Regions from separate parts of the Trujillonella humicola genome, predicted to be linked through region 4. Evidence: riboswitches for the same ligand, from Rfam matches in the RefSeq annotation. Region 4 holds a riboswitch; each other region holds the start of a gene.
The links. A riboswitch is a leader RNA that binds a small molecule or an ion and turns the genes downstream of it on or off. The one in region 4 is predicted to bind cyclic di-AMP.

Region 1: another riboswitch for cyclic di-AMP. It lies ahead of ACK586_RS15175 (VldE C-terminal domain-containing protein); the one in region 4 lies ahead of ACK586_RS22020 (C40 family peptidase).
Region 2: another riboswitch for cyclic di-AMP. It lies ahead of ACK586_RS12155 (aggregation-promoting factor C-terminal-like domain-containing protein); the one in region 4 lies ahead of ACK586_RS22020 (C40 family peptidase).
Region 3: another riboswitch for cyclic di-AMP. It lies ahead of ACK586_RS10750 (LysM peptidoglycan-binding domain-containing protein); the one in region 4 lies ahead of ACK586_RS22020 (C40 family peptidase).

What each region holds. Positions count from the first base shown of each region.
Region 1 covers NZ_JBJNRJ010000029.1:36,127-43,476, reverse strand. Annotated here, with positions in the region: gene ACK586_RS15180 (helicase-related protein) at 36-1,805, shown strand; gene ACK586_RS15175 (VldE C-terminal domain-containing protein) at 1,853-2,857, opposite strand; cyclic di-AMP (ydaO/yuaA leader) riboswitch at 3,133-3,276, opposite strand; gene ACK586_RS15170 (phosphoenolpyruvate carboxykinase (GTP)) at 3,692-5,539, shown strand; gene ACK586_RS15165 (bifunctional 3'-5' exonuclease/DNA polymerase) at 5,599-7,278, opposite strand.
Region 2 covers NZ_JBJNRJ010000019.1:67,289-74,638, forward strand. Annotated here, with positions in the region: gene ACK586_RS12125 (pentapeptide repeat-containing protein) at 1-243, opposite strand, end outside; gene ACK586_RS12130 (hypothetical protein) at 662-1,063, opposite strand; gene ACK586_RS12135 (SDR family NAD(P)-dependent oxidoreductase) at 1,167-2,018, opposite strand; gene ACK586_RS12140 (flavin-containing monooxygenase) at 2,018-3,508, opposite strand; gene ACK586_RS12145 (TetR/AcrR family transcriptional regulator) at 3,617-4,285, opposite strand; gene ACK586_RS12150 (class I SAM-dependent methyltransferase) at 4,346-4,978, opposite strand; gene ACK586_RS12155 (aggregation-promoting factor C-terminal-like domain-containing protein) at 5,086-5,916, opposite strand; cyclic di-AMP (ydaO/yuaA leader) riboswitch at 6,128-6,288, opposite strand; gene ACK586_RS12160 (coiled-coil domain-containing protein) at 6,519-7,319, opposite strand.
Region 3 covers NZ_JBJNRJ010000016.1:46,032-53,381, forward strand. Annotated here, with positions in the region: gene ACK586_RS10740 (HAD-IC family P-type ATPase) at 1-805, shown strand, start outside; gene ACK586_RS10745 (cation:proton antiporter) at 999-2,651, shown strand; gene ACK586_RS10750 (LysM peptidoglycan-binding domain-containing protein) at 2,772-3,845, opposite strand; cyclic di-AMP (ydaO/yuaA leader) riboswitch at 3,853-3,996, opposite strand; gene ACK586_RS10755 (TetR/AcrR family transcriptional regulator) at 4,210-4,803, shown strand; gene ACK586_RS10760 (MMPL family transporter) at 4,810-6,984, shown strand; gene ACK586_RS10765 (DUF1028 domain-containing protein) at 7,030-7,350, opposite strand, start outside.
Region 4 covers NZ_JBJNRJ010000062.1:20,364-27,713, forward strand. Annotated here, with positions in the region: gene ACK586_RS22005 (AMP-dependent synthetase/ligase) at 1-1,636, shown strand, start outside; gene ACK586_RS22010 (glycosyltransferase family 4 protein) at 1,698-2,837, opposite strand; gene ACK586_RS22015 (M48 family metallopeptidase) at 2,834-4,099, opposite strand; gene ACK586_RS22020 (C40 family peptidase) at 4,231-5,223, opposite strand; cyclic di-AMP (ydaO/yuaA leader) riboswitch at 5,351-5,525, opposite strand; gene ACK586_RS22025 (hypothetical protein) at 5,710-6,015, opposite strand; gene ACK586_RS22030 (D-alanyl-D-alanine carboxypeptidase family protein) at 6,083-7,350, opposite strand, start outside.

The DNA of each region.
Region 1 (7,350 bases), on a different contig from region 4:
CACCGCACCCGGCCCCCGAAGGACCCTGCCTGCCCGTGACCGCGCCCCGAACCGACACCGCCCGACGCCGCGACCGCTCCGGCCGCGAGTCCGCCCGCGACGCCTCCCGCGCCGCCGCGCGGGAGGAGCGGCTGGCGCAGCAGAGCTGGGTGGAGGGGGCGGCCCCCTCGCTGCCGGTCCGGGCGGTCCGCCCGGCCGAGGTCGTCTTCCACCTCGGCCCGACCAACTCCGGCAAGACCTACGAGTCGCTGAAGGCGCTGGCCGCCGGCGGGTCCGGCGTCTACGCCGCGCCGCTGCGGCAACTGGCCCACGAGGCCTACGCGAAGCTCTCGGCGACCCTGCCCGCCGGGACCGTCGGCCTGTCCACCGGCGAGGAGGAGATCGACCCCGGCGCGCCCATCGTCTGCTGCACCGTGGAGAAGGCGCCGATGCGCGGCGACCTGCTCGTGCTCGACGAGTCGCACTGGGTCGCCGACCCCGAGCGCGGCCACCACTGGGCGCGGCTGCTGCTCACCGGCGAGTACCGCGAGATGCACCTCATCTCCGCCGCCGAGGCCTACCTGCTGCTGAAGCCGCTGGTGTCCGACGCCGAGCACGTCAGGGTCGTCGCCCACCGGCGGCTGTCCCGCCTCGACGTGCTGCACGCGCCGGTCCGGCCGGAGACGGTGCGGCCGCAGACGCTCGTCGTCGCCTTCTCCCGCAAGAACGTCTACGCCGTCGCCGCCGCGCTGCACGCGCACCGGCCGGGCAAGGTCGGTGTCCTCTACGGCGCGCTGCCCCCGGCCACGCGCCGCGAGGTGATCGAGCAGTTCACCACCGGCGAGTTCGACGTGCTGGTCACCACCGACGTCATCGGGCACGGGATCAACGTCCCGGCCACGACCGTCCTGTTCGCCGAGACGACGAAGTTCGACGGGGAGCGGGTGCGCCCGCTGCGGTCCTGGGAGACCGCGCAGATCGCCGGGCGGGCCGGCCGGTACGGGCTCACCGGGCACGGCCGGGTGGGCGTGCTGACCGGCGTGACCGGGCTGCGCCCGGACCAGGGCCTGCTGGCCGCCGGTGCCGCGGTGGCCCGCGGCGACGCCGTGAGCGATCTGCCCAAGCGGGCGCCGCGGCTGCGGCCGGAGCTCGAGGACCTCGGCGCCGTCGAGGCCGTCGACCTGCCCGAGGCGCTCACCCGGTGGATGGCCTGGGCGCGGTCGGCCACCCGCGACGAGGCGATGACCGCCGACGACGTCAGCAGCCTGGTGCTGCGCGTGCAGGCGCTGCTGCGCGGACCGCTGGGCGCGGCCGGCGACCTCGACACCGTGTGGCGGTTGGTCAACCTCGCCGTCGACTACGACCCGCCGCGCCGCACCCGCTGGCTGACGCTCGCGCGTGCGGCCCTGCAGCACGCCGTCGGCCTCCCCGTCCCGCCGGAGACCGTGCTGCCCGACGTGCCCCGCGGCGGCACCGTCGAGGACTTCGAGCAGGCGGCCGCCGCCGCCCGCGACGCCCAGACCCTGCTCCGCCGGTTCCCGGGTGTGGCCGGGCTGACCGACGACGACGCCGCCTGGGTGGAGGAGGAGTGCGCGGAGAGCATCTCCCTGCTGCTGCCGCGCGCGATCTCCACCGTCCGCGCCGCCACCTGCCGGACGTGCGGCGGCCCGGTCGCACCCCGCTTCACCACCTGCCGGCCGTGCAGCGGGCCGGCCGGGCGGGGGAACGGCGACCGGCGACCGGCCGGTGGGGGACGCCGCGCCGCCGGCCGTGCCGCCGGCCGCGCGCTCGGCGGCCGCCGGGGCTCCCCGCGCGGCCGCGGCTGACCCGGCGGCTCCCGCCGGGCAGCGCCACCGGCCGGCGCCCGCCGGACCTAGCGGTAGTTCACGTGCACGTGGTCGAAGTGGTTGGCGGTGACCCCGCCCCGGTCGGCCATCGTGGACCAGGAGCCGCCCGGCGACTGCAGGATCCGCTGCTCCCAGATGATGTACTCCACGCCCAGCTCGGCCCAGTGGGCGATGTGGTAGGCGGTGATCGCATCGCCCAGGGCGTTGTTCGACATGACCATGTAGTCCAGCGCGTTGCCCGACGGGTGCCCGTGCGGGTCGGCAGCGCTGGGCCGGGTGCCGCCGAGGGAGATCGAGCCGGCGCCGGGCACGTTGCTGACGACGGCGTTCGCGGCGGCCTGCACCCGCGAGGACACCGGTCCGGCGGTGTTGGTGATCCGGGCGACGGCGGTGGCCGCCGTGCCGCCCGCGGCCGGTGCCGCACCGCCGGAGGAGGCCGAGCCGCCCGAGGAGGCCGAGCCGCCCGAGGAGGCCGAGCCGCCCGAGGAGGCCGAGCCACCCGAGGAGGCCGCACCGCCCGAGCCGCCCGAGGCCTCCGCCGCCGCGGCCGCCTCCGCCGCGGCAGCCGCCTCGGCCTCCGCCGCCGCCTGGGCGGCGGCAGCAGCGGCGGCGGCCGCGGCTGCCTCCTCCTCCGCGCGCCGGCGGTCGAGCTCGGCCTGGTCGGCGGCGGCCTGGGCCTGCGCCGCCGCGGCCTCGGCGGCGTCCCGCGACCCCCGGCTGGCGGCGAGCTCCGACAGCGGCTGCAGGTCCGGCTCGGCCTGCGCCGGCGCGCTCTGCGCGGTCAGGCCCAGCGCCCGCGCCACGGCCACCGACTCCGACGGCTCGGCCTCGGCCTGCGCGGCCGGCTCCACGCCGACCAGGACGTTGACGAGCACGGCGCCCGCCGCGGCCACCCCGACGTAGAGGGCCGGCCGGCGGCGCGGGGCAGCGGGACGGCGGCGGGCCGCCCGGGCGGGCAGCGCCACGGTCAGCGGGGCCGTCTCGGGATCGACGCGCGTGCCCGCGTCGCCGTCGGTGGGAGGGTGCTGCATTGGGACAGGTGCTCCAGGGGTCCGGGGTGCAGCGCGGGGATGACCGCGCTGCAGAGGTGGCGGGCAGCGGGGGCGGCGGGCGGGCCGGGCTCCACGGGTTCCGGATCAGCGGCGCGGGCGCCGCCCGAGCGCCTGTGCTCGGCCGAGGGGAACAGGTGGAGCGGCGGCGGCCGACGGCCGCGGGCGCTCAGCTGCGCGGGCGGACCCCGCTCCCGGAGGACCGGGCGGAGCGGGGTCGGGCTGCGGGGCAGGGGCACGCCATCCGGCGGCTCTCCGTTTCTTCCGTCGGCCGCCTACCGGGTTAGCTGACGGGTTCGGGCGGGAAGCAGCCCTACCCACCCCGGACACGGGTCCGGAACGGGATTCACCCCAGTACTGCGGTGGGTCCCCGGCTCGCCACGAGGGGGCCCGTGGCGACTCGGCGGCGCCCGCCCGGACTCCCCCGGTCGGGGACGCGACTGCCGGACGGACGCGGCCACGGTAGTCGCGTTATCGAGTCGTGACAATCCGGCGCGACCCGTTCGTCAGGTCGCGACCGGCGCGGCCGACGCCGCCATGGGCACCTCCCGTGTAGGGCGGCGGCTCCCCCCGCCGTGCGGATGGTGGCGGATCACACACCCGCGGGCCCCGTCGGCGGTCCCACCTGGGCATGCAGACGTCCCAGACGACCTACGGGCCCCGGAGAGCGCCGCAGAACCGTCCTGGAACGGGTGGTTCCGCCCCCACTGCCGTCGGCCGGCCCGGGCAGGCTCGGTAAGTTGCCGACCCAGCGGGCCGCAGCGCGCACGTCGGGAGGCGCGATGAGTGGATGTCCCGCGAGGGAGAGGTGCAGTCGTGGCAGCCGTTGACGCCGTGCTCGACGAAGCAGGGGTGAAGAACAGTCGCGTCCGCGACTTCGTCCGCCAGTGGGCAGAGCACACCGGTGCCGCCCGCGTCGAGGTGGTGCACGCCTCCGACGACGCCCGGCTGGTCCGGGAGGCGCTGGAGGCCGGTGAGCTGCAGCCCGCCGGGGAGGGCCGGTACTACTCCCGCAGCCACCCCAAGGACACCGCGCGCTCCGAGGAGCGCACCGTCGTCGCGACGAACGACGAGGCCGACAAGGGCGTCTACAACAACTGGAAGCCGGCCGCGGAGATGCGCCCGCTGCTGACCGAGCGCATGAAGGGCGCCTCGGCCGGCAAGACGATGTACGTCGTCCCCTACCTCATGGCCCCGCCCGGCTCGCCGCTGGAGCAGTACGCCACCGGGGTCGAGCTGACCGACACCCGCACCGTCGTCCTGCACATGAACCGCATGGCCCGGGTCGGCGCCGAGTTCGTCAACGACCTGGCCGACCAGGACAGCTTCGTCCGCGGCGTGCACGTCACCGGCGACCTGGAGAACCTGGGTCACGGGACCCCGGACGACCAGCGCTACTTCGTCACCGTCGCCGACGAGCGCACGATCCTGCACTACGGCTCCTCCTACGGCGGCAACGCGCTGCTGGGCAAGATCGCCCACGGCTTGCGCCAGGGCGCCTACGACGGCTGGCGTTCCGGGCAGTTCCTCGCCGAGCAGTTCATGCTGCTGGGGATCACCGACAAGCAGACCGGCCGCAAGTACCACATCTGCGGTGGCATGCCGAGCGCGTCGGGCAAGACCAACCTGGCGATGACGCTGGCTCCCGACGTCCTCGGCGACCGCTACCACGTGACGTTCTACGGCGACGACATCGCCTGGCTGCGCGTCGACCCCGAGGACGGGCGGATCTACGCGATCAACCCCGAGTACGGCGTCTTCGGAGTCGCCAAGGACACCAACGAGGCGACCAACCCGACGGCGGTCGAGGCCATCGCCGAGGGCACCGGCACGATCTTCACCAACGTCGCCTACAACGAGCAGACCCAGGACGTCTGGTGGGAGGGCAAGAGCCCCGAGCCGCCGGCCGACGTCACCGGGTGGCGCGACTGGCAGGGCACGCTGATCAGCGAGCGGTCCGAGGCCGAGAAGGGCGCGCCGTGGGCGCACCCGAACAGCCGGTTCACCACGACGCTGGCCAACGTCCCGAACATCGCGCCGGACTTCGACACCCCCCGCGGCGTGCCGGTCGACGCGATCATCTTCGGTGGCCGCACGCGCGACCGCGAGCCGCTGATCCGCGCGATCACCGACCTCGCCGAGGGCGTCTACGACGGGCTCACGCTCGGCGCGGAGGCGACCTTCGCCGCCGAGGGCACCGAGGGCGTGCTGCGCTACGACCCGATGTCGATGCGGCCGTTCATGGCCACGCCGGAGGCCGCCTACGCCGCGCACTGGCTCAAGGTGATCGGCGCCGCGACGGAGCAGCCGCTGTTCGCCCACGTGAACTGGTTCCAGCGCGATCCGCAGGACGGCCACTTCCTGTGGCCGGGGTACCGCGACAACCTGCGCCCGCTGCTGTGGCTCATGCAGCTCAAGAACGGCGAGGTCACCGGGCGGCAGACGCCGGTCGGGATCGTGCCGCTGGCCGAGGAGCTCGAGCTCGAGGGCGTCGACCTGCGCGAGGGCGACCTGGACCGGGTCCTCACCATCGACACCGAGCGCTGGTGCCAGGAGATGGGCCACCGCGAGGAGCACCTGAAGCTCTTCCCGGGCCTGCCGGAGGAGATCTGGGCGGCGCACCGCCGCGTCGCCGCCGCGCTGGACGCCGAGCGGGGCGACTGACCCCTCCGGCCGAGCCACCCCGAGGACCCCCGCAGCCGCCCGGCTGCGGGGGTCCTCGCTCATCCGGCCTCGGCCCAGGAGCCGACGACGGCGACGTCGAGGGGGAAGTCCACCGGGAACCCGCCGAACAGCAGCCGGCCGGCCGTCGCCGCCGCCGCTGCCACCTCCTCGGCCACGGCCGGGGCCAGCGCCGCGGGCGTGTGCACGACGACCTCGTCGTGCAGGAAGAAGACCAGGTGCGCCCGGCCCTCCCCCGGTCGCTCCTCCCCCAGGCGCCAGAGCCGGTTGCGCAGGTCGGCCAGCCAGCACAATGCCCACTCCGCACCCGTCCCCTGGACGACGAAGTTGCGGGTGAACCGGCCCCACGCGCGGCGCTCGCGATCGCCGTCGTCGCCGCCTCCCGGGCGCGGCGGCTCGTCCACCAGGTCCGCCTCCTGCCGGGCCCAGGCACCCGACGGCGGTGGGGAGCCGCGGCCGAGCAGCGTGCGCACCACCTCCCCGCGCTCGCCGGCCCGCGCCGCCTCCTCGACCAGGCCGACGGCGCGGGGGTAGCGGCGGGCCAGCCGGGGCAGCATCCGGCCGCTCTCGCCGCGGGTGCCGCCGTACATCGCGCCGAGCACGCCGGCCTTCGCCTCGGCGCGGGTGGCCACCGCGCCGGCGGTGACCATGCCCGCGTAGAGGTCGGCGGACCGGGCCGCCTCGGCCATCGCCGTGTCGCAGCTCATGGCCGCCAGCACCCGCGGCTCGAGCTGGGCGACGTCGGCCACGACCAGCCGCCAGCCGTCGTCGGCGACGGCCGCCGAGCGGACCGCCGCCGGCACCGACAGCGCGCCGCCACCGTGCGACGCCCAGCGGCCGGTGACCACCCCGCCGGGCAGGAACACGGGCCGGAACCGGCCCGCGCGCACCCAGGCGTCCAGCCAGGCCCAGCCGTTGGCGGTCATCAGCCGGGACAGCCGGCGGTACTCCAGCAGCGGCGCGGCGACGGGGTGCTCGAGTCGCTCGACGGTCTCCGACCGGGTGTCCTCGACCCGCAGCCCCGCCACCCGCAGCGCGCGCAGCAGCTCCGCCGGGGAGTCCGGGTTGAGCTCCGGTGCCCGCAACGCGGCCCGGATGCCGGCGGCCAGCCCCTCCAGCACGGCCGGCCGCGCGCCCGCGGCCGGCCGTGGCCCGAGCGCCCGGGCGAGCAGCCGCTCGTGTACGTCGGTGCGCCAGGGCAACCCGGCCGCGGTCATCTCGGCGGCGGCGAGCGCGCCGGAGGACTCCGCCGCCAGCAGCAGCGCCAGGCGGGCCCGGTGCGGCGAGGCGGCCAGCGCCGCCTGCTGGCGCTCGTCCTCGGCGGCCGGGTCGAGCGCGTCGGCGGGGTCGGCCAGCGGGAACAGCGCCGCCTCGCCCGGCCCGGCGGGGGCGAGCGCGGTCCAGCCCGGGGCGTCGGCGCCGGCGAGCAGCGCGCGGTCCACCAGCGGCGAGCGGTGCAGGACGGCGTGGCACAGCCGCAGGTCGGTGCAGCGCGCGACGCGCACCCCGGCGGCCAGCAGGGCCGGGTACCAGCGGGTCGTGTCGTCCCACACCCAGCGGACGTCCCCACCCCGCTCGCGCTCGGCGACGACGTCCGCCAGCTCCTCGACCGCCACGCGGGTGACCGTGGCCGGCCCGTGTCCGGCGCGCTCGGAGAGCTCCGCGCGGCCGCCGTCCAGCCGCCGCAGCAGGACGCGGTGCACCCGTGCAGTCTCGCCCACGGCGCCGACAGCTCCCGGCGGCGCTCCGACCCGATCCGGCGATCCTCCGCCGGGTGCACCGGATCCGGGCGG
Region 2 (7,350 bases), on a different contig from region 4:
CAGCAGCGGCCCGGCGTCCCGGCGCAGCGCCGTCGTGTCCAGCCCCGCCAGCTCGGCGGCGCCGGCACCGCGCAGGCCCCGCACGCGCTCGCGGGCGGCGGCCAGCCGGGGCCGCAGCGGCTCGGCGGCGGGCCGGGCCAGGGCCTCGGCCAGGTACCAGAGCAGTTCCGACAGCCGCCGCACGGCATCGAGGACGGCGAGCGCCTCGGGCTCGCCCCGCGGATCCCGGCCGGCGTAGGTCACCTGCACGACCTGCTGGCCCGCGCCGAAGCAGTCGAAGGCTCCGCAGCCCGGGAACCCGCGCGCGGGCAGCTCGGCGTGGATCGTGCAGCGGTCGTCGCCGGCGAGGTTCGGGCAGGGCCGCCCGGCCGGCTTGTCGATCGCGAAGTCCGCCGAGGCGGCGAACGGCGGCAGGACGCAGCACAGCGCCGCGCACCGCGCGCAGTCGGCGTGCAGGAGGGCCCGGTCGTCGTCCGGGGACGACCCGGCCGTCTCCGGGATGCCGGTCAGGCGACCGGGCCCTCGAACGTGACCAGGACGCCCTCGACCCCGCCGGGTCCGATGCGGCCCTCCACCTCGACCTCGTACTCGTGCCCTCCGGCCATCCCACGCCTCCTCGCCGCTCCGGGGCGCGCGCACCCCGGCCCGCAGTCTCCCCCGGTCAGCGCGCCGGGGGTGGTGTCTCCTCGTCGGCCGCCGTCCCCGCGGCCGGGGGCCGCACCAGGTCGGCCACGGCGCCCTCCAGGCGTGCCCACGTGGCGGACCACTCGACCAGCGGGTCGAGCACCCGCTCGAACACCGCGAGCTGCTCGTCGAAGGCCTGCAGCTGGGCGACCATGCCGGCGATGAGCTGCCGCTGCCCGCGCACCGCCTGGTCGATCGCCCGCAGCTGGGCCGCCGACATCGCTCCGGGCGGCGAGGGCAGCCGGGGCAGGGAGAGCCCGCCCGGCACGGCGCCCGCGGCCAGGCTGCGGGCCCGCTCGGTGAAGATCCGGAGCTGGGTCACGAACTCCTCGACCGACCGCGGCACCCGGTTGCCCCCCGACGACTCGTGCTCGGTCACCGCGCTCCCCTCCGACCCGGCCGGCGCGGGTCTCCACCGGCCAGTCTCCCCCGGCCGCGGCGCCGTCGCGCCAGGTCCGGGGTCGTGCCGGTGGAGCTCGGTCTCAGCGGCGCTTCCCCGCCAGCCTGGTGACGGCGGCCAGCAGCCTCCCGTAGCCGCCGGGTGCGATCCGCACGAGCACGTCGGGGATCTTCGCGCTGGCGCCGATGAGCAGTCGCGGCCGCCGCCGCTCGACCGCGTCGACGATCAGCTCGGCGGCCTCGTCGGCGGGGAAGGTGAGCAGCCGGGCGAAGTCGGCCTTGCCCCGCGCGGCCTCCTCGGGGTCGACGCCGCCGGCCACGCGAGCGGTCTCGGCGATGCGGGTCCGGATGCCGCCGGGGTGGACGCTCGTGACGCCCACGCAGGTGCCGCTGCCGTCCTCGGCGAGCTCGTGCCGCAGCGCCTCGGTGAACCCGCGGACGGCGAACTTGCTCGACGCGTACGCGACCTGCCCGGCCGGGGCCATGAGCCCGAACAGGCTGCTCAGGTTGACCACGTGCGAGCCCGGGTGGGCCTTCAGCGTGGGCAGGAACGCCTTGGTCAGGCGGACGACGGCGCGGAAGTTGACCTCCATGACCCAGTCGAACTCGTCGAGGGTCACCTGGTCGAAGCGGCCGCCGAGGGCCACGCCGGCGTTGTTGACCAGCAGCGTGACGTCCGGGTGGGCGGCGACCAGCTCGTCGGCGACGCGCTGCGTGGCGACGGGGTCGGCCAGGTCGACGACGGCGGTGGCCACCGAGACGCCGGGGTGCGCCGAGCGCACGGCCGCCGCCACGCCGGCCAGCCGCTCGGCGTCCCGGTCGACGAGCACCAGGTCGCTGCCGCGGGCGGCCAGCAGCGGCGCGAGGGCGGCGCCGATGCCGCTGGCCGCGCCGGTCACGACCGCCGTCCCCCCGGCGAAGCGGTAGGCGTCCATCAGGCCGCCGCCTGCAGGTGGGCCGGCTGCGCGCGGGAGAAGCGGATGCCCTCGTCGTCGACGGGGGACCGGCGGAAGAGCAGCCGGTCCCGCAGGTAGTTCTGGTGCAGCTTCCACGGTGCCCGCCCTCCCTGCTTGGGCAGGGCGGTGAGGCTGCGCTGCACGTAGCCGGAGGTGAGCCCGAGGAACGGCTCGCGGACCGGGTCGGCGGGGGCCAGCGGGGTGGCGACGTCGTAGCCGTGCCGCTCCATGTGCGCCAGCAGCCGGGTGACGTGGCGGGCGACCAGGTCGGCCTTCAGCGTCCACGCGGCGTTGGTGTAGCCGATGGTCATCGTGAAGTTGGGGACGCCGGACACCATCATCCCCTTGTACGAGACGGTCTCGGACAGCTCGACGGGCGCGCCGTCGACGGCGAGGGTCATGCCGCCGATCGGCAGCAGGTTGAGGCCGGTGGCGGTCACGATCACGTCGGCGTCCAGGTGCTGCCCCGACTCCAGGACGATCCCGGTCTCGTCGAAGCGGGCGATCCGGTCGGTGACGATGGACGCCTGCCCCCGGCGGACCGCCCGGAACAGGTCGCCGTCAGGGACGACGCACAGCCGCTGGTCCCACGGGTCGTAGGGCGGGGTGAAGTGCGTGTCCACGTCGAAGCCCTCGGGCAGCTGCCGGCGCTGCTCCTTCTTGAGGAACGCCTTCATCGCCGCGGGCCGCCGCCGGGCGAACTGGTAGGAGGCCATGGACACGAGCAGGCTCTTCCAGCGGACCACCGGGTAGACGAGCCGCTCGGGCAGGAAGCGGCGCAGCGCCGCGGCCAGCGGGTCGCGTCCGGGGAGGGAGACGACGTAGGTGGGCGTGCGCTGCAGCATCGTCACGTGCGCGGCCCGCGGGGCCAGGCTCGGCACGAGGGTGACCGCCGTGGCGCCGCTGCCGATGACGACGACCCGCTTGCCGCCGACGTCGAGGTCCTCGGGCCAGTGCTGCGGGTGGACGATCTGCCCGCGGAAGGTCTCGGCGCCCTCGAAGCGGGGGCTGAACCCCTCGTCGTAGCGGTAGTAGCCGGAGCACACCGACAGCCACGAGCAGGTGAGGGTCAGCCGCTCGCCGGTGTCGGTGCGCCGCGCGGTGACGGTCCACCGCGCGTCCTCCGAGGACCACTGCGCGTCCAGCACCTCGCAGCGGTAGCGGATCTTGTCGGCCACGCCGTACTCGCGCGCGGTCTCCTCGATGTAGCGGCGGATCGAGGGGCCGTCGGCGATCGCCTGCGGATCGGTCCACGGCCGGAAGGAGTAGCCGAGCGTGTACATGTCGGAGTCCGACCGGATCCCGGGGTAGCGGAACAGGTCCCACGTGCCGCCCAGCGCCTCACGGGCCTCGAGCACCGCGTAGGTGGTGCCGGGCCGCTCGTCCTCCAGGTGGCAGGCGGCGCCGATGCCGGACAGACCGGCCCCGACGATCAGGACGTCGACGTGCTCTGGCGTCTGCGCAGTCATGGGGCTCCCGCTCTCCTCGTCCGTCCGCGCCATCGTGCACCGCGCCGACGGCGTTGTCGACGCGGTGTCGAGAGGATCAACGACGTGTCGGCCGATCGGTTGCGGCGGTCACGCGGGGACGTCGTCGGCGCCGTAGATCGTGCGCAGCCAGACGGTCAGGAGGACCTCGAGCAGGGTGTCCTCGGCCAGGGCCGGCTGCTGCCCCGCGATCGACGTCTGGATGACCCGCTCGTTCATCCAGTTCAGCGCCACGGCGAGGTCGCGGGCCGGCGGACCGGGCGGCGCAGCACCCCTCGCCCGCTCGGCCTCGATGGCGGCGGCGGTCTCGGCCACGAAGCCCTCCATCACCGACGACCACAGCGACTGCACCTCGGGGCTCGCGGCCAGGAGCTCGGTCGCGGCGGCGGTCAGCGCGCGGTGGTCGCGGAAGGTGTCGCGCACGGTGACCAGCGCCGCCCGCCACGCGGCGCGCGCGCCCGCGGCACCGGCCAGCGCGGCCGAGCGGGCCGCCTGCGCCTCGCCGACGACGCGGTCGAGCAGCGCGAGGACGACCGCCTCCTTGGAGGCGAAGTAGAAGTAGAACGTCGACCGGGAGATGCCCGCGCCGCGGGCGAGGTCGTCCACCGAGATGTCGGCCAGCGGACGCTCTTCCAGCAACCGCTCCGCGGTGGCGAGCAACGCCCGCTCCCGGTCGTCACCCGAGGGCCGGCGGACCCGGCGGCCGCGGCCGGGGCCGCCGTCGGCACCCGTGGCGTCGACGGGGCGGGGGGAGGACATAGGTCCGCACGCTAGCCGGTGTCGAGGGAGTCGACGCCCTGTCGAGCAGAAGCGCCTCGATCAGGGCAGGCGCCACACCCTCGTCCGGCGCACCCCCGGCCCCTCGGTCTCGGCGATCTCGTGCACCGCCGCCTCGACCAGCCGCTCGACCGGGAGGTAGGGCCGCCCGGGGTCGCCGACGTACACCTCGCAGCCGGCCGCCCGGGCGCGCCCGAGGAAGGGCAGCACCCGCTCGGTCATCACCCGGTCGTAGCAGACGTCCCCGGCCAGGACGACGTCCACCGGCGGCACCGGATGGGCGAGGACGTCACCCAGCACGCCGATCCCGGGGACGCCGTTGAGCCCGGCGTTGACCCCGATCGCCGTGCGGCTGAACGGGTCGACGTCACTGGCCAGCACCCGTGCCGCCCCGGCCAGGGCGGCCGCGATCGCCACCAGCCCGCTGCCGGCGCCGAGGTCGAGCACCCGGCGGCCGGCCACGACCGCCGGGTCGTCGAGGACGAACCGGGCCAGCGCCTGGCCGCCGGGCCACGCCGCCGCCCAGAACGGCGGGGCGTCCCCCGCTCCCCCGGCGCGCACCTCCATCGCCTCCCACAGGGCGACGACGTCCTCGGCCACGTGCAGCCGCACCTCCGGCACCGACGACGGGCGGCGGACCGCCGTGTGCGCGCGGACGAAGCTCGAGGGGATCACACCGGCCATCGTGTCCCGCCGCTCCGGCCCCCCTCGCGGGGAGCAAGAGGAAGGGCCCCCGTGCCCCCCACCACTCGCAGGCTCGCGGCGGAACCCTGCACGAGGTCCTAGTACCAGCCGGTGGACTGCGAGTGCGCCCAGGCGCCGCAGGGGCTGCCGTACCGGTTGCCGATGTAGATCAGCCCCGCGTCGATCTGGCGGTAGCCGTCGCTTGTCTTGGCGATGCCGGTGCCGGCCCACGTGGAGTCGAGGAACTGGGCGATGCCGTAGGCGGTGCTGGTCGGGTTCTGCGCGTTCGGGTTCCAGCCGCTCTCGCGCCCCCAGAGCCGCTCGAGGCAGGAGAACTCCGAGGCGCTGCCCACCTGGGCCAGCGCGTAGTCCTTGAACGAGCCCCGCGGCGCACCCTGCGAGGCGGACGGCGACGAGGACGGCGAGGAGGAGGACGAGGACGGCGCAGGCGCGGGGGCGCTGGCCGGCGGCCGCGCGGCGGCCTGCGCGGCCTCGGCGGCGGCCTGCGCCTCGGCGGCGGCCTGCGCCTCGGCGGCGGCCTGGGCCTCGGCGGCGGCGCGGGCGGCGGCCTCGGCGGCGGCGGCCTCGGCGGCCAACCGGTCGAGCTCGGCCTGGTCGGCGGCCTGCTGGGCCTCCGCGGCGGTGATCGCCGAGGTGCCCCGCTCCGAGCGGGAGGCGGCGAGGTCGCCGAGGCCGGACAGGTCCGGCGCGGCGGCCGCGGCGGGGTCGATGCCCAGCGCCTGGGCCACGCTCACCGTCTCGCTGACGGGCACGGCCTGCTCCGCCTCGGCGGTGGCCGGGGCCTCGCCGGTGACGACGACGCTGACCAGGACACCGCCGGCGGCCGCGGCGGCCAGCAGCAGGCCGGGACGGCGGGAGCGCAGCGGGGAGCGGAAGCGGCGGAATCGGGTGGTGTGCTGCGAGGACATGCGGGGAGGACTCCAGGGAGAGGGCGCACGCGCGACACCGGCCCCCTCGCGAGGGGGCGCCGGGCGGTGCTGTGTGTCGTCGGAGGTTCCCGGGGCGCTGTGGGCGCCGTGTCCGGGGCGGGGCGGGTGCGGGCGGTTACGCGATCGGGCGGCGGAACCGGCGGCACCTGCGGGCCGCGGGAGCCCGGAGGCGGGGCATGCGGGAACTCTCCGTTCCTTCCGTGGCCGCCTACCGAGTTAGCTGACGGGTTCGGGCGGGAAGAAGCCCTACCCGGGCACCGACGACGGTCGGCGCGCGGGATTCACCCCAGGACTGCGGTGGGTCCCCGGCTCGCTCCCGCGGCTGCGGTCGCGACTCGGCGGCGTCCGGCCGAACTCCCCGGGTGGGGACGAGAGGACCGACCGGACGGAGGACACGGTAGGCGCCGTTACCGGCCCGTGACAATGCCGGACGCCGATTCCGGTCCGTGACGAGCATCGCCCCACCCGTCCCGGCAGCCCTCGGCAGGTGCGCGAGGACGACGCTGCGTCACCGGCCCCCGGCCCGGTCCCGGCCCGCACAGGAGGCCGGCCGGCCCGTCGGCCGGCCCGGGACGACCCGGTCAGGAGGCGACGGGGTGGCGGCCGTCCCCGAGGACGAGGAGGTCCGCCGAGGAGCCTCCACCCACGGAGGACAGCACGTCCTCGAGCTGCCCGGTCAGCCGGCGCAGGGACTGGCGCGCCTCGTCCCGCTGGCGGCGCAGGTCGTCGACCTCCGCCTGCGCCCCGGCCAGGCGGGTGGCCGCGGCGGCCTCCGCCGACTCGCGGTCCCGGCGGGCGCGCGCGTCGTCCTCCTCGCGCTGCTCCCGGGCCTGCGCGAGCAGCGCCGCGGCCTCCTCCCGCGCGGCGGCGAGGACCAGGGCGGCCTGCTGGCGCAGGCCCCGGGCCTCCACCCGGGCGGTGTCGCGCTCGGCGACCGCGGCGGTGCGCATGGCCTCGACCTTCTCCAGCCGCGCCTGCGCCTCCTGGCGGGCCTCGGCGGCCATCCGCTGCGCCTCCTCCAGCGCCCCGGCGGTCAGGGCCTCGGCCTCCTCGGCCGCGCGGGCGAGGACCTCCTCGGCCAGCCCGCGCCCCTCGGCGGTCTCCCGTTCGCGGTGGAGCTGGGACAGCCGGCAGCGGGCGCTCTGCAGTTCGGCGGAGCAGGCCGCGTAGCGGCTGAGCAGGTGGTCGGCCTCGCGGCGGGCCAGCGCGATCTCCGCCTCCGCCCAGGCGACGTAGTTGTCCACCTGGAGGCGGTCGTAGCCGCGCAGCGCCCCGGAGAACGTGGGTGCCGTGCTCAGCAGACCGTCGAGGCCGCCCGGCGCCCGGAGCTCACCCTCGCCGGGAACGACGTCCCCCGCCTGCGCCTGGCTCCGCTGGAACATCGGCTCCCCCTCGGTCCTCGGCCGCACCGCT
Region 3 (7,350 bases), on a different contig from region 4:
CCGTGCCGACATCGGTGTGGCGATGGGCGCCGGCGGGACGGAGGTGGCGAAGGAGGCCGCCGACATGGTCCTGACCGACGACGACTTCGCCTCGATCGAGGCCGCCGTGGAAGAGGGCCGCGGCGTCTTCGACAACCTGCGAAAGTTCATCACCTTCGTGCTGCCCACCAGCATCGGCCAGGGCCTGGTGATCCTGGTGGCCGTGGCGCTGGCGACGACGCTGCCCGTCCTGCCCGTCCAGGTGCTCTGGGTGAACATGACCACCGCGGTCGCGCTCGGCCTCGTGCTCGCCTTCGAGCCGCTCGAGCCCGGCGTGATGCGCCGCCCGCCGGTACCGCCGTCACGCCCCCTGCTCACCCGGCGTCTCGCCGGGCGGATCGTGCTGGTCTCCGCGCTGATGCTGGTCGGCGCCTTCGCGCTCTTCGAGTGGACGCTCGACCAGGGCGAGGAGGTCGCGGTCGCCCGCACCGTCGCGGTCAACGTCTTCGTCGTCGTCCAGGTCGCCTACCTGCTCAACTGCCGGTCCCTGGACCGGCCGATGTGGCGGCTCGGCCTGCTGGGCAACCGCTGGGTCTCGGTGGGCCTGACGGCCATGCTGGGTCTCCAGCTGCTGTTCACCTACGCGCCGTGGATGAACCGGCTGTTCCACAGCGCGCCGATCCCGCCGCTGTGGTGGCTGGGGATCACCGGCGTCGGGGTGGTCGTCTTCCTGGTCGTCGAGGTCGAGAAGTGGCTGGGCCGCCGGCTACGCCCCCGGCCGGTGCCGCCCGCCGCGGCGCCACCGGACGGCAGGCGGGATGGCTGAGGACCGCGGGGCGGCGCGGTCCGGACGTGGCGCTGCCCGGTGTGGATCACGGTGCGAGCCGCCGATCGGTGGAGGCCCGTGGCCGCCGTCCCCGGCGAGCCGGCGAACGGCTCGGCGTCGTGCCCGTCGTCACCCTCGCCGCGGCCGACGGGTGCGCGGGCGGGGTGCCGGCTGACCGCCGGAGGGGAGTGAGGTGCCCGAGCACGCGTTCCACGTCGTCGCCGCTCTCCTCGCGGTCGCCGCGGTGGTCGCCGCCGGGGCGGTCAGGCTCCGCCAGCCGCTGATCATCGCGTTCATCGCCGTGGGGGTCCTGGTGGGCCCGGCCGGGCTCGGGTGGGTGGAGGGCAACGACCAGGTCGCCCTGCTGGCCGAGCTCGGCATCGCCCTGCTGCTGCTCCTCGTCGGGCTCAAGCTGGATCCGCAGCTGATCCGCACGACCGGACCGGTCGCCGTGGCCACCGGCCTGGGCCAGGTCGCGTTCACCTCGGCCGTGGGTTTCGGTCTGGCCCGGCTGGTCGGGCTGCCGGTGGTCCCGGCCCTCTACGCGGGCGTGGCCATGGCCTTCTCCAGCACGATCATCATCGTCAAGCTGCTGTCGGACAAACGGGAGATCGACCAGCTGCACGGCCGCATCGCGGTCGGCTTCCTCATCGTCCAGGACATCGTCGTCGTGATCGTCATGGTCACCCTGACCGCCGTGGGCACCGCCGGACGGGGTGACGACCTGGTCCCGGATCTGCTCGTGGTCCTCGGCCGCGGCGTGCTCTTCGTCGGCGGCATCCTCCTGGCCATGCGGTACGTGCTGCCGCGCGCCCTGGCCTGGCTGGCCCGCTCGAAAGAGCTGCTGCTGCTGTCCGCACTCGCGTGGGGCATCGCCCTGGCCGGCCTCGGGGACGCGCTGGGGTTCAGCATCGAGGTCGGCGCGTTCCTCGGCGGGATCTCCCTGGCCGCCACGCCCTACCGGGAGGCGATCGGCTCCCGGCTGATCGGCCTCCGGGACTTCCTGCTGCTGTTCTTCTTCATCGACCTCGGCTCACGGCTGGGCGTCGCGGAGGCGCTGGGCCGGATCGGCCCCGCCGTCGCCCTCTCGCTGCTGGTCCTCGTCGGCAACCCGCTGATCGTCCTGGTGATCATGGGGTTCATGGGCTACCGGAAGCGGACCAGCCTCCTCGCCGGGCTGACCGTGGCCCAGATCAGCGAGTTCTCCCTCGTCCTGGCGGCGCTCGGGCTGAGCCTCGGGCACATCACCGCGGACACCGTGGGGCTCGTCACCGCGGTCGGCGTCATCACCATCGCGCTCTCCACCTACATGATCCTCTACTCGGCAGCGCTCTACGCCCGGCTGGCGCCGCTCCTGTCGGTCTTCGAGCGGGCGCGGCCGCGGCACGCGGACGACAGCGGGGACGCCGCCGACAGCGGCGTCGACCTCGTCGTCGTCGGCGCCGGCCGCTACGGCGGCCGGCTCGTCCGGCAGCTGCTGGCCCGGGAGGCCCGCGTGCTCGTCGTCGACAGCGATCCGCAGGCCCTGGAGCGGGTCGGCAAGGACGGCGCGCAGACCCTCTACGGGGACGCTGAGGAGCCCGAGCTGGTCGACGCGCTGCCGCTGCGCGGCGCGTCGTGGGTGGTCAGCACCGTGCCCGACCGGTCGGTCAACCTGGCCCTCCTGCACGGTCTGGAGCAGGCCGGCTTCACCGGATCGGTCGCGCTGACCGCGCACAACGACCACGATGCCGACCGGCTCGAGGCCGCCGGTGTGGACGTCGTCCTGCGGCCTTTCCACGCGGCCGCCGACAGCGGTGCCGCCATCCTCCTCGAGGAGGCCGGGACGTGGGGCGCGGCGAGGTGACCGGCCGGGGATGACCGGCGGGCCGGTCCGCCGGTCCGGGGACACCCCGCGACGGCGACGGCCGCCCGGTGCAGGACCGGGCGGCCGTCGTCGTGCTGCGGGGGTGCCCGCCGTGTCGGCTCAGCCGACGTAGTTCACGTGCACGTGGTCGAAGTGGTTCGCGGTCACGCCACCGCGGTCGGCCATCGCCCGCCAGGCGCCACCGGGGGAGGTGATGATCCGCTGCTCCCAGATGACGTACTCGACACCCAGCTCGCCCCAGTGGTCGAGGTGGTACTGGGCGATGGCGTCGCCGAGGGCGTTGTCCCGCATGACCATGTAGTCGACGGCCAGCCCCGAGGGGTGGCCGTGCGGGTCGACCGCGCTGGCGCGGGTGCCGCCGAGCGTGATGGCGGCGGCGCCCGGGACGTTCGACACCACCGCGTTCGCGGCGGCCTGCGCCGGCGGCCGGATCGGGCCGGCGCTGTTGGTGATGCGCGCGACCGCCTCGACGGCCGCGGCGACCGGCGCCGGAGCCGGGGCCGCTGCGGCGACCGGAGCCGGAGCCGGCTCGGGGGCGGGCGCAGGGGCCGGCTCGGGAGCAGGGGCCGGCGCGGGCTCGGGGGCGTGCGCAGGGGCCGGCTCCGGGGCCGCCTCCGCCGCGGGCTCCGGTGCGGGCGCGGGCGCGGGCGCGGGCTCCGGCTCTGGGGCGGCCTCGGGTGCCGGGGCGGCGTCGGGGGCCGGAGCCGGCTCGGGGGCCGGCGGGACCGAGTCGCCCGCGGGGCCGTTGGTGCCCGGGACGGTCCCGACCGAACCGCTCAGGGTGAAGACCTGGCCGGGGAAGATCAGGTCCGGGTCGGCGCCGATCGCCGAGACGTTGCGGTGGTAGAGCTCCCGCCACGGCTGGTCGAAGTCGGCGGCGATGCGGGACACGGTGTCGCCGCGGACGACGGTGTAGGTGCCGTCCGGAGCCGCGTGCCGGCCGTAGCTCGCGGTGGTGTCCTCGTAGGTCTCGGGAGCCGAGGACGCCGAGCCGTGTGCGTGCTGCACGTGGGCGTCGGCGGCGCCGGACCAGTCGGGGACGGCGGGGGTGGCCTGCGCCGTGGCCGGCGAGCCGAAGACGCCGAGCCCGACGACGGTGGCGCCGGCGGCGAGGGGAGCGCGGGAGAGGGCCTTCTTGGTGCGGACGTAGCGGGGAGCGCGGTGCTTGGACACGGGGTGTGAGTTCTCCGATCACCGCCGGTGAGGTGAGCTGTCGGGTTCGGGCGATCGGTGCCCGGCCGCTGCGCGGCTTCACCCCGAGGCGCGGATGCGCCGTGGAGACCTGGGTCCCCCACCCCTGCCCTGGGAGGAGTGGATGACGACCGGTGGGCAGGGTTGGGCGGACCGGTCGCCGCGTTCACTGTGCGGAACGCTGCCAAGACGCTACGTATGGAGATGTCAGTTGTCGTCGTGACGCAGATCATGCTCGGCGTCCGCACTGCTCGTACCGGCGTGTCCAGGGGCCGTGACGAAACCCACCCGACCCCTACGGCCGGTTTCCCGACCGATCCGGTCGGCATCCGCCTACCGTGGACACGTGGCACGACCGTTCCGGCAGCAGGTGGACGAGGGCATCCTCGACCGCGCCGCCGGGCTGTTCGCCCGTCGCGGGTTCGCGAAGACGTCGGTCCAGGACATCGCGGTCGCCGTCGGCCTGTCCAAGGCCGGTCTGCTGCACCACTACCCGAGCAAGGACGCCCTCTACGAGGCCGTGCTGGCGCACGCCGAGGGGATGGGGCGGCGAGTCGTGAGCGCGGTGGCGGAGCTGCCGCCGGGCCGCGAGCGCGACCTGCGGGCCCTCGAGATCCTCGTGGACGTCGCCCTCGCCCACCCGGGCATCGTCGCCCTGATGCTCGGACCGGCCACCGATCCCGGGCCCGCGACCGAGGAGCCGGCGGCGGCGGGCACCGAGGTGCTGCGCGCCTTCGGCGTGGAGCAGGAGACGGCCGAGGCCGAGCGGCTCGTCCGGGTCGTCGGCGCCCTGTCCGCGCTCGCCGTCCTCACCCTCGCCGCGCACTCCGCGGGCACGACCACCGAGTGGCGGCGGCACATCGTCGCCACCTGCTCCGACGCGCTGGGCCACCGCCGCCCCGGCGCGCCGCCCCCCGATCCCCACCAGGTGGAGGCCTGATCCCGCATGGCTGTCCTGCTGTCCCGACTCGGGGCCTTCGCGTACCGGCGCCGGCTGCCCGTCGTGCTCGTCTGGCTGGTGGTCCTCGTGGGCGGGGGCGTCGGCGCCGTCACCCTGTCCGGGGAGACCGACAACAGCTTCTCGATCCCGGGGCAGGAGTCGACCAACGCGCTCGAGCGGATCGCCGAGGAGTTCCCCGACGGTCCCTCCGGGGCCACGGCGCGGGTCGTCTTCGCCTCGCCCGAAGGCGGGGTGATCGACGTCCCGGCGGTGCAGGCCCTGGTCGCCGACCTCGGGCAGCTGCCCGGCGTCGTGGGGGCCAGCGACCCGTTCGACCCGGCCAACCCCGGCGTGAACTCGGCCCAGCCGACGATCGCCTACAGCACCGTCGCCTACGACGCCGCGCCCGGCGAGGTGACCCCGGAGCAGCAGGACGCGCTGCTCGCCGCGGTCGAGGACGCCGGCAGCGGCATCCTGACCGTCGAGGTCGGCGGCGAGGCGGTGCAGGAGCCGCCGCACGTCGGCGGTCCCGCGGAGGTGGTCGGCGTCGTCGTCGCCCTGGTCGTCCTGGCGGTGACCTTCGGCTCGCTGCTCGTCGCCGGGTTGAACCTGCTCACCGCGGTGGTCGGCGTCGGGATCGGCGTCGCCGGCATCACGATCGCCACCGGCGTCACCGAGCTCTCCTCGACCACGCCGATCCTGGCGGCGATGCTCGGCCTGGCCGTCGGCATCGACTACGCGCTGTTCATCATCACGCGGCACCGGCAGGAGCTGCGCCGCGGCGCCGACGTGCCCACGGCCGTGGCCACCGCGGTCGGCACGGCCGGATCGGCCGTGGTCACCGCCGGCCTCACCGTCGTGATCGCGCTGGCCGGGCTGTCCGTCGTCGGCATCCCCTTCCTCACCCAGATGGGCATCGCCGCGGCGCTGACGATCGTCGTCGCCGTCCTCGTCGCGCTCACCCTGGTGCCGGCCGTGCTGGGCTTCCTCGGACCGCGGGCGCTGCCGCGCCGGCAGCGCGCCTCGGCCGGCGGGGACGGGGCCGGCCGGCCGGCGCGGCGGGGCGGTCTGCTCTCCGGCTGGATCGCCACGGTGACCCACCGGCGGGTCCTGGCGCTCGTCGCGACCGTGCTCGCGCTCGGCGCCATCGCGATCCCCTTCGGCTCCATGCAGACCACGCTGGTGCAGGAGCCGCCGGAGGGCACGACCGCCCAGCGGGCCCAGGAGCTGCTCGTCGAGGGCTTCGGAGCCGGCTTCACCGGCCCGCTCGTCGTCCTCTTCGAGGGCGAGGACGCCGCGGCGGCGCGCGACGAGGCCCTGGGCGTGGTCGCCGGCACCGACGACGTCGCCCGGGTCGTGCCCGGCCAGGCGACGCCCGACGGCACCGCGGCGACGCTGAACGTGATCCCGGAGTCCGGACCGTCCGACCCGGCCACCGAGCAGCTCGTCGCCGACCTGCGCGGCGAGCTCGGGGACCTCGACGCGGTCGAGGTGTCGGTGACCGGTCAGACGGCCGTGAGCGTGGACGTCGCCCAGGCCCTGGACGACGCGCTGCCGGTCTACCTCGTGCTGGTCGTGGGCCTGGCGCTGGTGCTGCTCGTGCTGGTCTTCCGCTCGGTGCTGGTACCGGTGATCGGCGTCCTGGGCTTCCTGCTCACCGTCGGGGCCTCGCTCGGTGCGACCGTCGCGGTGTTCCAGTGGGGGTGGCTGGCCGACCTGGTGAACCTGGACGACACCGGCCCGCTGATCAGCCTCGCCCCGATCCTGGTGATCGGGATCCTGTTCGGCCTGGCGATGGACTACCAGATCTTCCTGGTCTCGCGGATGCACGAGGCGCACAGCCACGGCGCCGATCCGCTGACGGCGGTCCGCACCGGCTTCCGGCAGGCCGCCCCGGTCGTCGTCGCCGCCGCGCTGATCATGTTCTCGGTCTTCGCCGGCTTCGTGCCGGCCGGCGAGCCGACGATCAAGATGATCGCGTTCGCCCTGGCCATGGGCATCCTGTTCGACGCCTTCGTGGTCCGCATGGTGCTGGTGCCGGCCGCGCTGGCCCTGCTCGGCCACCGGGCCTGGTGGCTGCCGCGCTGGCTGGGCCGGCTGCCGCACCTCGACGTCGAGGGCGCGGCGCTGCAGCGGCGCGACGCGGCCGAGCACGAGCCGGTCGGCGCCGGAGCGCGCTGAGCCGGCGACGGCGCCGGCGCCGGGACCGCCCGGACGCCGGCGCTGTCAGCCGAGCAGGTGGGTGACGGCGGACAGCCGCTGGTCGCCGGCCATCGCGGCCAGCCACCGCGACCACCCCGGCCGCGCCCGCATCGCCTCCAGCGCCTGCCGGGCGGCGGCCGCGTCGCCGCGGCGAGAGGCGGCCAGCGCGGCGTAGAGGTCGCGGGCCCCCTCGGGGGCGAACACGGCCAGGGTGTCGTAGTCGCGCTCGGCGTAGGCGCCCTGCAGGGAGCGCAGCACCCGCAGCTGGGCCACCGGGTCACCGGAGTCGTCCACCCGCAGGTCGACGCGCACCCCGTCGTCCTCCTCGGTCGCCGGCTCCCCGCC
Region 4 (7,350 bases):
GCAGGTCCGCGGCGTGGCCAAGGGCCTGATCGCCGCCGGCGTCCAGGCCGGCGACCGGGTCGCCCTGCAGGCCAAGACCCGCTACGAGTGGACCGTCGTCGACTTCGCCATCTGGACCGCGGGCGCCGTCGTCGTCCCCGTCTACGAGACCTCGAGCCCCGACCAGGTGGCGTGGATCCTCGCCGACTCCGGCGCCACCGCCATGATCGTCGAGAAGGCCGAGCACGCGGCGGCGGTCGACTCCGTGCGCGACCAGGCATCCGCCCTGGGCCCGGTCTACGTCATCGACGACGACGCCCTGGGCACGCTGACCGCGGCCGGCGCCGAGGTCCCCGACAGCGAGCTGGACGCCCGCCGGGCCACGCTGCGCGCGGACAGCCTCGCCACGCTGATCTACACCAGCGGGACGACGGGCCGGCCCAAGGGCTGCGAGCTCACGCACGGCAACTTCCTGTTCGAGATCGGCAACGGCATGAGCCTGCTCGACCGGTTCATGAACGTGCAGGGCTCGCTGCTGCTGTTCATCCCGCTCGCGCACGTGCTGGCCCGGGTCATGCAGGTCGGCGCGGTGAAGACCCGCACGGTCATCGGGCACACGCCCGACGTCACGAACCTCGTCGAGGACCTCGGCGCGTTCCGGCCGACGTTCGTACTCGCCGTCCCGCGCGTGTTCGAGAAGGTCTTCAACCAGTCGAAGGCCAAGGCCGAGGCCGCCGGCAAGGGCAAGATCTTCGACCGGGCCGCGCAGGTGGCGATCGACTGGTCCCGCGCCCAGGACACCGGCGGCCCCGGGCTGGCGCTGCGGGCCCAGCACGCGCTGTTCGACAAGCTGGTCTACGGCAAGCTGCGGGCCGCGCTCGGCGGCCGCTGCCTGGGTGCGATCTCCGGCGGGGCCCCGCTGGGCGAGCGGCTCGGGCACTTCTTCCGCGGTGTCGGCGTGACCGTCTACGAGGGCTACGGCCTCACCGAGACCACCGCCGCCGCCTCGGTGAACCACGACGACGCGCTGCGGATCGGCACCGTCGGCCGGCCCCTCCCGGGCGTCGCGTTCGCCATCGCCGACGACGGCGAGATCCTCATCCGCGGCGGCGTCGTCATGCGCGGCTACTGGAAGAACGAGCAGGCCACGGCGGAGGCCATCGACGCCGACGGCTGGTTCCACTCCGGCGACATCGGCGAGATCGACGCCGACGGCTTCGTCAAGATCACCGGTCGGAAGAAGGAGATCCTGGTGACCGCCGGCGGCAAGAACGTCGCCCCGGCCGTCCTGGAGGACCGGCTGCGCGCGCACCGGCTGGTCAGCCAGTGCATCGTCGTCGGTGATCAGCGCCCCTTCATCGGCGCGCTGATCACCCTCGACCAGGAGGCACTGCCCCTGTGGCTGGAGTCCAAGGGGAAGCCGGCCGACACCGGGCTCGACGCCCTGGTCGACGACGCCGACGTGCGGGCCGAGCTCGACGCGGCGGTGGCCGAGGCCAACAAGGCGGTCTCCCAGGCCGAGGCGATCAAGAAGTACCGGGTGCTGACGACCGACTTCACCGAGGACAACGGGATGCTGACCCCCAGCCTCAAGCTGAAGCGCAACGTCGTCCTCAAGGAGTTCGGCGCCGAGGTCGAGTCGATCTACTCCCGCTGAGCCCGCCGAGGCACCCGAGGCTCTCCCCACGTCCCGCGCGCCGGGACGTGGGGAGAGCCTTCTACGCCCGGAGTCCGTCCGGCTCCAGGACCTGGGCGAACGTGTCCGCGATCCGGGTCCAGGACCAGCGCTGCTCGACCCACGCCCGGCCCTCCCGGCCCATCGCCCGAGCCCGCGCCGGATCGTCGAGCAACCCGGCCAGCACGTCGGCCACCCCGTCGGCCGATCGCGGGTCGGCCACCACGTGACCGGTCACGCCGTCCCGCACCGCCTCCGGGGCTCCGCCGGAGGTGCCGGCCACCACGGGCAGCCCGCAGGCCGCGGCCTCGAGGTAGACCATGCCCAGCCCCTCGACGTCCAGGCCGGCGCGCCGCGTCCGGCACGGCATGGCGAACACGTCGCCGGCGGCGTAGTGGGCCGGCAGCTGGTCCGGGGGCACGGGCCCGGTGAGGACGACCGAGGCGCCGAGACCCCGCGCCGCGACCGCCCGCCGCAGCGCCGCCTCCTCGGGCCCGCCGCCGACCAGCAGCAGGCGGGCACCGGGATGGCGCGCCAGCACCCGCGGCCAGCCGGCCACCAGCACGTCCTGGCCCTTGCGGGCGACCAGCCGAGAGACGCACACGACGACGGGCGCCTCCCCCAGCCCGTGGCGGCGGCGGACGACGGCGCCGTCGGCGGCCGGGGAGAACGCCTCGACGTCCACCCCCGGGGACAGCTGCGCCATGCGGACCCGCCCGCGCAGGGCCGGCGCCAGCCGGCCGCCGGTGTACTCGCTGATGTAGGTCAGCACGTCGAGCCCGCCGGCGATCCGCCGCATCAGCTGCCGGCCGCCGGGCACGGCCACCCAGCCGGTCTCGTGGCCGTGCGTGATGCCGACCTGGTGGCGCACCCCGGCCGAGCGCAGCGCCGGCGCGAGGAGTCCCAGCGGAGCGGCGGCGCCGAAGACCGCCGTGTCGCACCCGTACCGGCCGGCGAGCTCGACGGCCGCTCGCGCCGTCGCACGGGTGGGCAGCAGCATGGCGGTCGGACGGCGGACCACCGGGTAGGGCAGCGCCGCGTCGTGCTCCTCCCAGCCCGGCGAGCGCGAGGCGAGCACCACCAGGGAGTCCGGCGGCCGCCGGGCCAGCAGCGCCGCCACGAACGTCTGGATGCCGCCCTGCCGGGGCGGGAAGTCGTTGGTGACGACCAGGGTGCGGCTCACGGCCGGTCCGCCCGCAGCCAGTCCTCGGCGAAGGCGATCCGCTGCGCCGAGGTGGGATGCGAGCCGAAGAACCAGTGCCAGGCCGCGGGCGGGTCGGGGTCGGAGAGGTTGGTCGAGGCCAGCCGCCGCTGCATGTCCACGAAGGCCTGCGCGTCGCCGGTGAGCTCCAGGGCGTGCAGGTCGGCACGGCGCTCCACCTGACGCGACACGAGGTTCTGCACCGGTGTGGCCAGCAACGTCCCGACGGACACCAGCAGCAGCACCAGAGCCACGACCCGCCCGTCGCGCGGGGACTCGACGCCGGCCCGGCGCAGCAGCCGCGGCGAGGTCAGCAGCCAGCCCAGCAGGCAGACGGCGCCGGCGGCACCCAGCGCGCCCATCAGCGTCCCGGTGAGCACGTCGTCGGTGGCCACGTGCCCGAGCTCGTGCGCCACGATCGACTCGATCTCGGCGTCGGGCAGCCGGGTGAGGACCGTGTCGTAGAGGACGATCCGGCGGGTGCCGCCGAAGCCGGACACGTAGGCGTTCAGCGACGTCGTCCGCCGGGAGGCGTCGGACACCAGCACGTCCTCGACGGGAGTGCCGTTCTCCTCGGCCAGCGCCAGCAGGTCGGTGCGCAGCTGCCCGGCCGGCAGCGGCTCGAAGGTGTTGAAGGCCGGCTCGATGACGACCGGGTAGAGGAACGAACCGACGACGACGAGGCCCGCGGCCGCCCCGGCCGCCCAGGCCCACCAGGTCCGCGGCGCCCGCCGGACCAGCCACACGAGCGCGAGCAGCGTCAGGGCCGTGAGCGCCGCGTCGATGGCCAGCGAGACGACGACGTCGCGGCCCCACAGCGGCCAGCTGCGGGTCGACAGCCCGTAGCGGTGCCGCACCACCTCGCCGTAGACGCTGATCGGCAGGGTGACCAGCCGGCCGACCGCCAGCAGCGCCACGGTGCCGAGCACCACCTGCCAGGCCCAGCCGCCGCCCAGCGGCCGCGCCACGGCCTGCACCAGCCGCGCGCCCAGGGGGGTGAGGCCGAACACGGCCGACACCGCGAGCCCGAGCACCAGTGCGGCGAGCGACGCCGGCCGGATGGCGCTCGCGAAGGCCTCGGCCCGCTCGACGGCCGCGGCGGGCAGGCCGGCGCCGGGGTCGGGCGCGGTGGGCCCGCCGGGGACGTCGGGCAGCAGGGTCCAGGGCGTCCGCAGGACCACCACGAGGACGAAGGCCGCACCGAGGACGACCGCGGCCACGAGCGCGGCCCGGCGGGCGGACACGTCCCGAGCTTAGAAGAGGACCCGGGCGGACCGCCCCGACCGGCGCCGCGCCCGCCACGACGCGGGCCGGTGACCCCCGAAGGGGTCACCGGCCCGGTCACGTCGGCAGCCGGAGTGCGGGGCGCGCCGGCTCAGAGGATGCGGCGGACGGCGGTGATGCCGCCCATGGAGTCCACGCTGACCACCTTGACCGGCTGGCCCGAGGTGGAGGCGTGGACCATCTGGCCGTTGCCGATGTACATGGAGACGTGGCTGACCGGGCTGTAGTAGAAGATCAGGTCGCCCGGCTGCATCTCGGCCCGCGAGACGGCGGTGCCCATCTGCGACTGCATGCGGCTGGAGTGCGGCAGGCTGACGCCGGCGGCGGCGTAGGCGTACTGCGTGAGGCCGGAGCAGTCGAAGGCGTTCGGCCCGCCGGCCCCCCAGACGTAGGGGTCCCCGACCTGGGCCAGCGCGGTGTCGACGGCCACCTGGGCGGCGCCGCTGCTCGCCACCGGGCGGGCGACCGCGGCGGGGGCGACGGGCTCGCCCGTGCGCACGGTCTGGGCCTGCTGCACCTGCGCCTGCTGGGCCGCGGTCAGCTCGTCGTACTGCCGCTGGTAGTCGGCGATGTCGGAGTGGAGCGCATCCTCCTGGGCGCTGAGGTCGTCGAGCGTCTGCCGGGCGGCGACCTCCGCGGCCTCGGCGTCCGCCTCGGCCTGCTCGGCCTGCTCGGCCGCCGCCGACACGTCGTCCAGCACGCCGGTGGTGTGGCCGGAGATCTGGTCGAGCATCGCCAGGCTGCTCACGAAGTCCTCGGCGGAGTCGCTGGTCATCAGCAGGTTCAGCGTGGCCAGGCTGTCGTCGGCTCCGGTGTAGGCGCTGCGCGCGACCTGGCGGATCTGCCCGTCGAGCGCGTCCAGCTGTTCCTGCGTGGTCGCCAGCTCCTGGCGCGCGGCCTCGACGGCGAGGCGCTGCAGGGCGAGCACCTCGCGGGCCTCGTTCACCTGCTCGGTGACCGCCTCGAGGCGGTGGCTGGCCTCGGCCACCAGCTGGGCGGCCTGCTCGGGGGTCGTCGCCGCCTCGGGGTCTGCCAGGGCGGTACCCGGGAGGGCGGTGACGACCAGGGCGGCCGTGGTCCCCACCAGCAGCCCGCGGCCGAGCCGGCGGGGGCGGGAGGGACGCTGGTCCCCGGCCGGGAGACCGGGGTGGAACTGTGCTCGTGCATGCCCCAGGGCAGGGCGAGGCGTCGCCACGGTCGGCGGCTCTCCGTTCTTCCTCAGCAACCGCCTACCGAGTTAGCTGACGGGTTCGGGCTGGGAAGACGTGCCCTATCTCTGCGCGCCGCGGACGGCGCGTGCACGCCGGCGGGGCCGGCGCGCACGAGAACTCACCCCAGTGCTGCGGTGGGTCCCCGGCTCACCTCGGTCCCGGGCGCCCCCGGAGGTGGCGCCCGAGCCTGCGGTGACTCGGCGGTGTCCGGCCGAGGTCGCCCCGCGCGGGGCGACGACCACCCGGTCGGACGCCGGACACGGTACGGCCGTGATGCAGATGTGACAAACGCGGGAGGCGTGGATTGTGGGAATCGACACGTTCAGCATGCTCGCCACTCCGGTGCGTCACCACCGCGGTCAGCCGATCCGGCGGCGGCCCCCCGGCGTCTCCTCGGGCACGGCCCGGTGCCGCAGCGGGGGCACCAGGCCCCCCTCGGCGAGCGCCCGGACGGCGCGGCGCTCCACCTCGTCGAGCTCCACGACCACCCCGCCCGGGGTGGTCGTCGTCGCGGACTCCTCCTCGGGGGCGCCCGGACGGCGGGTCATCGGCACCACGGCCGGATCGGTGCCCTGCCAGCCCGGCGGCGCGCCGAGCAGCACCGTCACCACGCAGTCGGCGCAGCCGGTACCGCGGGCGGTGCAGGTGTCGCAGTCGATGAGCATGGCCGCTCTCCTCCCGGTCCTCTCGTCGGTCGGGCGCGACGCTAGGCACGCCCTCCGACAGTTCCGGTCAGGTCCCGGCGTACTCCCAGTGCCACGGCTCCTCCCGGCCGTTCCCCGGATCGGCCCAGGTGGGGTGCAGCCAGCCGAACCGGCCCGCGTTGGCCACCATCCACTGGTACTGCGCGGTGCCGAAGGTCTGGACGCCGCCGCACAGGTCGACCGCCAGACCCCAGCCGTGGTTGCTGGTCCCGGGCACGGCCGCCAGCGCCGGCTTCTGCCCGTACAGCCGGACCTGGCTGGCGTAGGTCCGGTAGGAGTCGGTGATGCACAGGGGCGTGCCGAACGCGGAGGCGAAGGCGGCGCTCATGGCGCGGTAGGCCGCGGCCGCGTCGCAGCGCAGCGCGTGGGCCGCGACGCCGATCTCGCAGAGCGCACTCGGCGGGATGAGGCCGTTGGGGTAGCCGCCCCACGACCGCGCGCCGTCGAAGCTCGGCGGGTACACGGTGTTGCCGCACTGCACCTCCAGCGCGCCACCGGTCGGCCCGGGGGCCGGCTCGGCCGGTCGCTGCCCGGTGCTCGGCCGGCCGATCACGAGCACCTGGTCCATCGGCAGGGAGCGCACGACCACCGCGCCGGCCCGGGCGTCGGCGGCCAGCATCGACCGGGTGTCCAGTGCCAGGCCCACGTGGCCCAGGCCGGCCTCCGGCGTCCCGAGGAAGACCAGGTCTCCCGGCAGAACGTCCTCCTTCGCGATCGGCCGGGTGACGGCGAAGAGGCCGGCCTGGTCGGCCGGGAGGTCGACGCCGGCCGCCCCGTAGGCCGACCGGACCAACGACCCGCAGTCGAAGGACTCCGGCCCGGTGGTGCCCGGCGCGTAGGGCAGGCCCAGGGAGTCCATCGCCGTGCTCACCGCGGTCAGCACCTCACGGGGCAGCACCAGCAGCGACGTGGGCTGGCGCGGCAGCTGCGCGGCCCCGGCCTGCGCACCTCCGGACACCGAGCCGACGGGGACCAGCCCGGCGGGCAGCCCGGCGACCGGGTCGAGCAGCTGGGCGGCGGGAGGGGCCTGGACCCCGGCGGCCACGAGCTCGTCCAGGTAGGCACGCCAGTTCGCCGCGGTCTGCTCGTTGACCCGCACCTGCTCCTGCTGCAGCTGCGCCAGCTGTCGGTCGACGTCGCCGAGGGCGGCGTCCAGCTCGCCGGTCACCTCGGCCGCCGCCGCCTCCAGCGCCCGGACCTCCGCCGCGACCCGATCGGCCCGCGCCTGCGCCTCGGCCAGCGCCGCGGCGGCGCGGTCGCGCTCGGTGACCGCGGCCCGCCGCTGCCGCTCGGCCG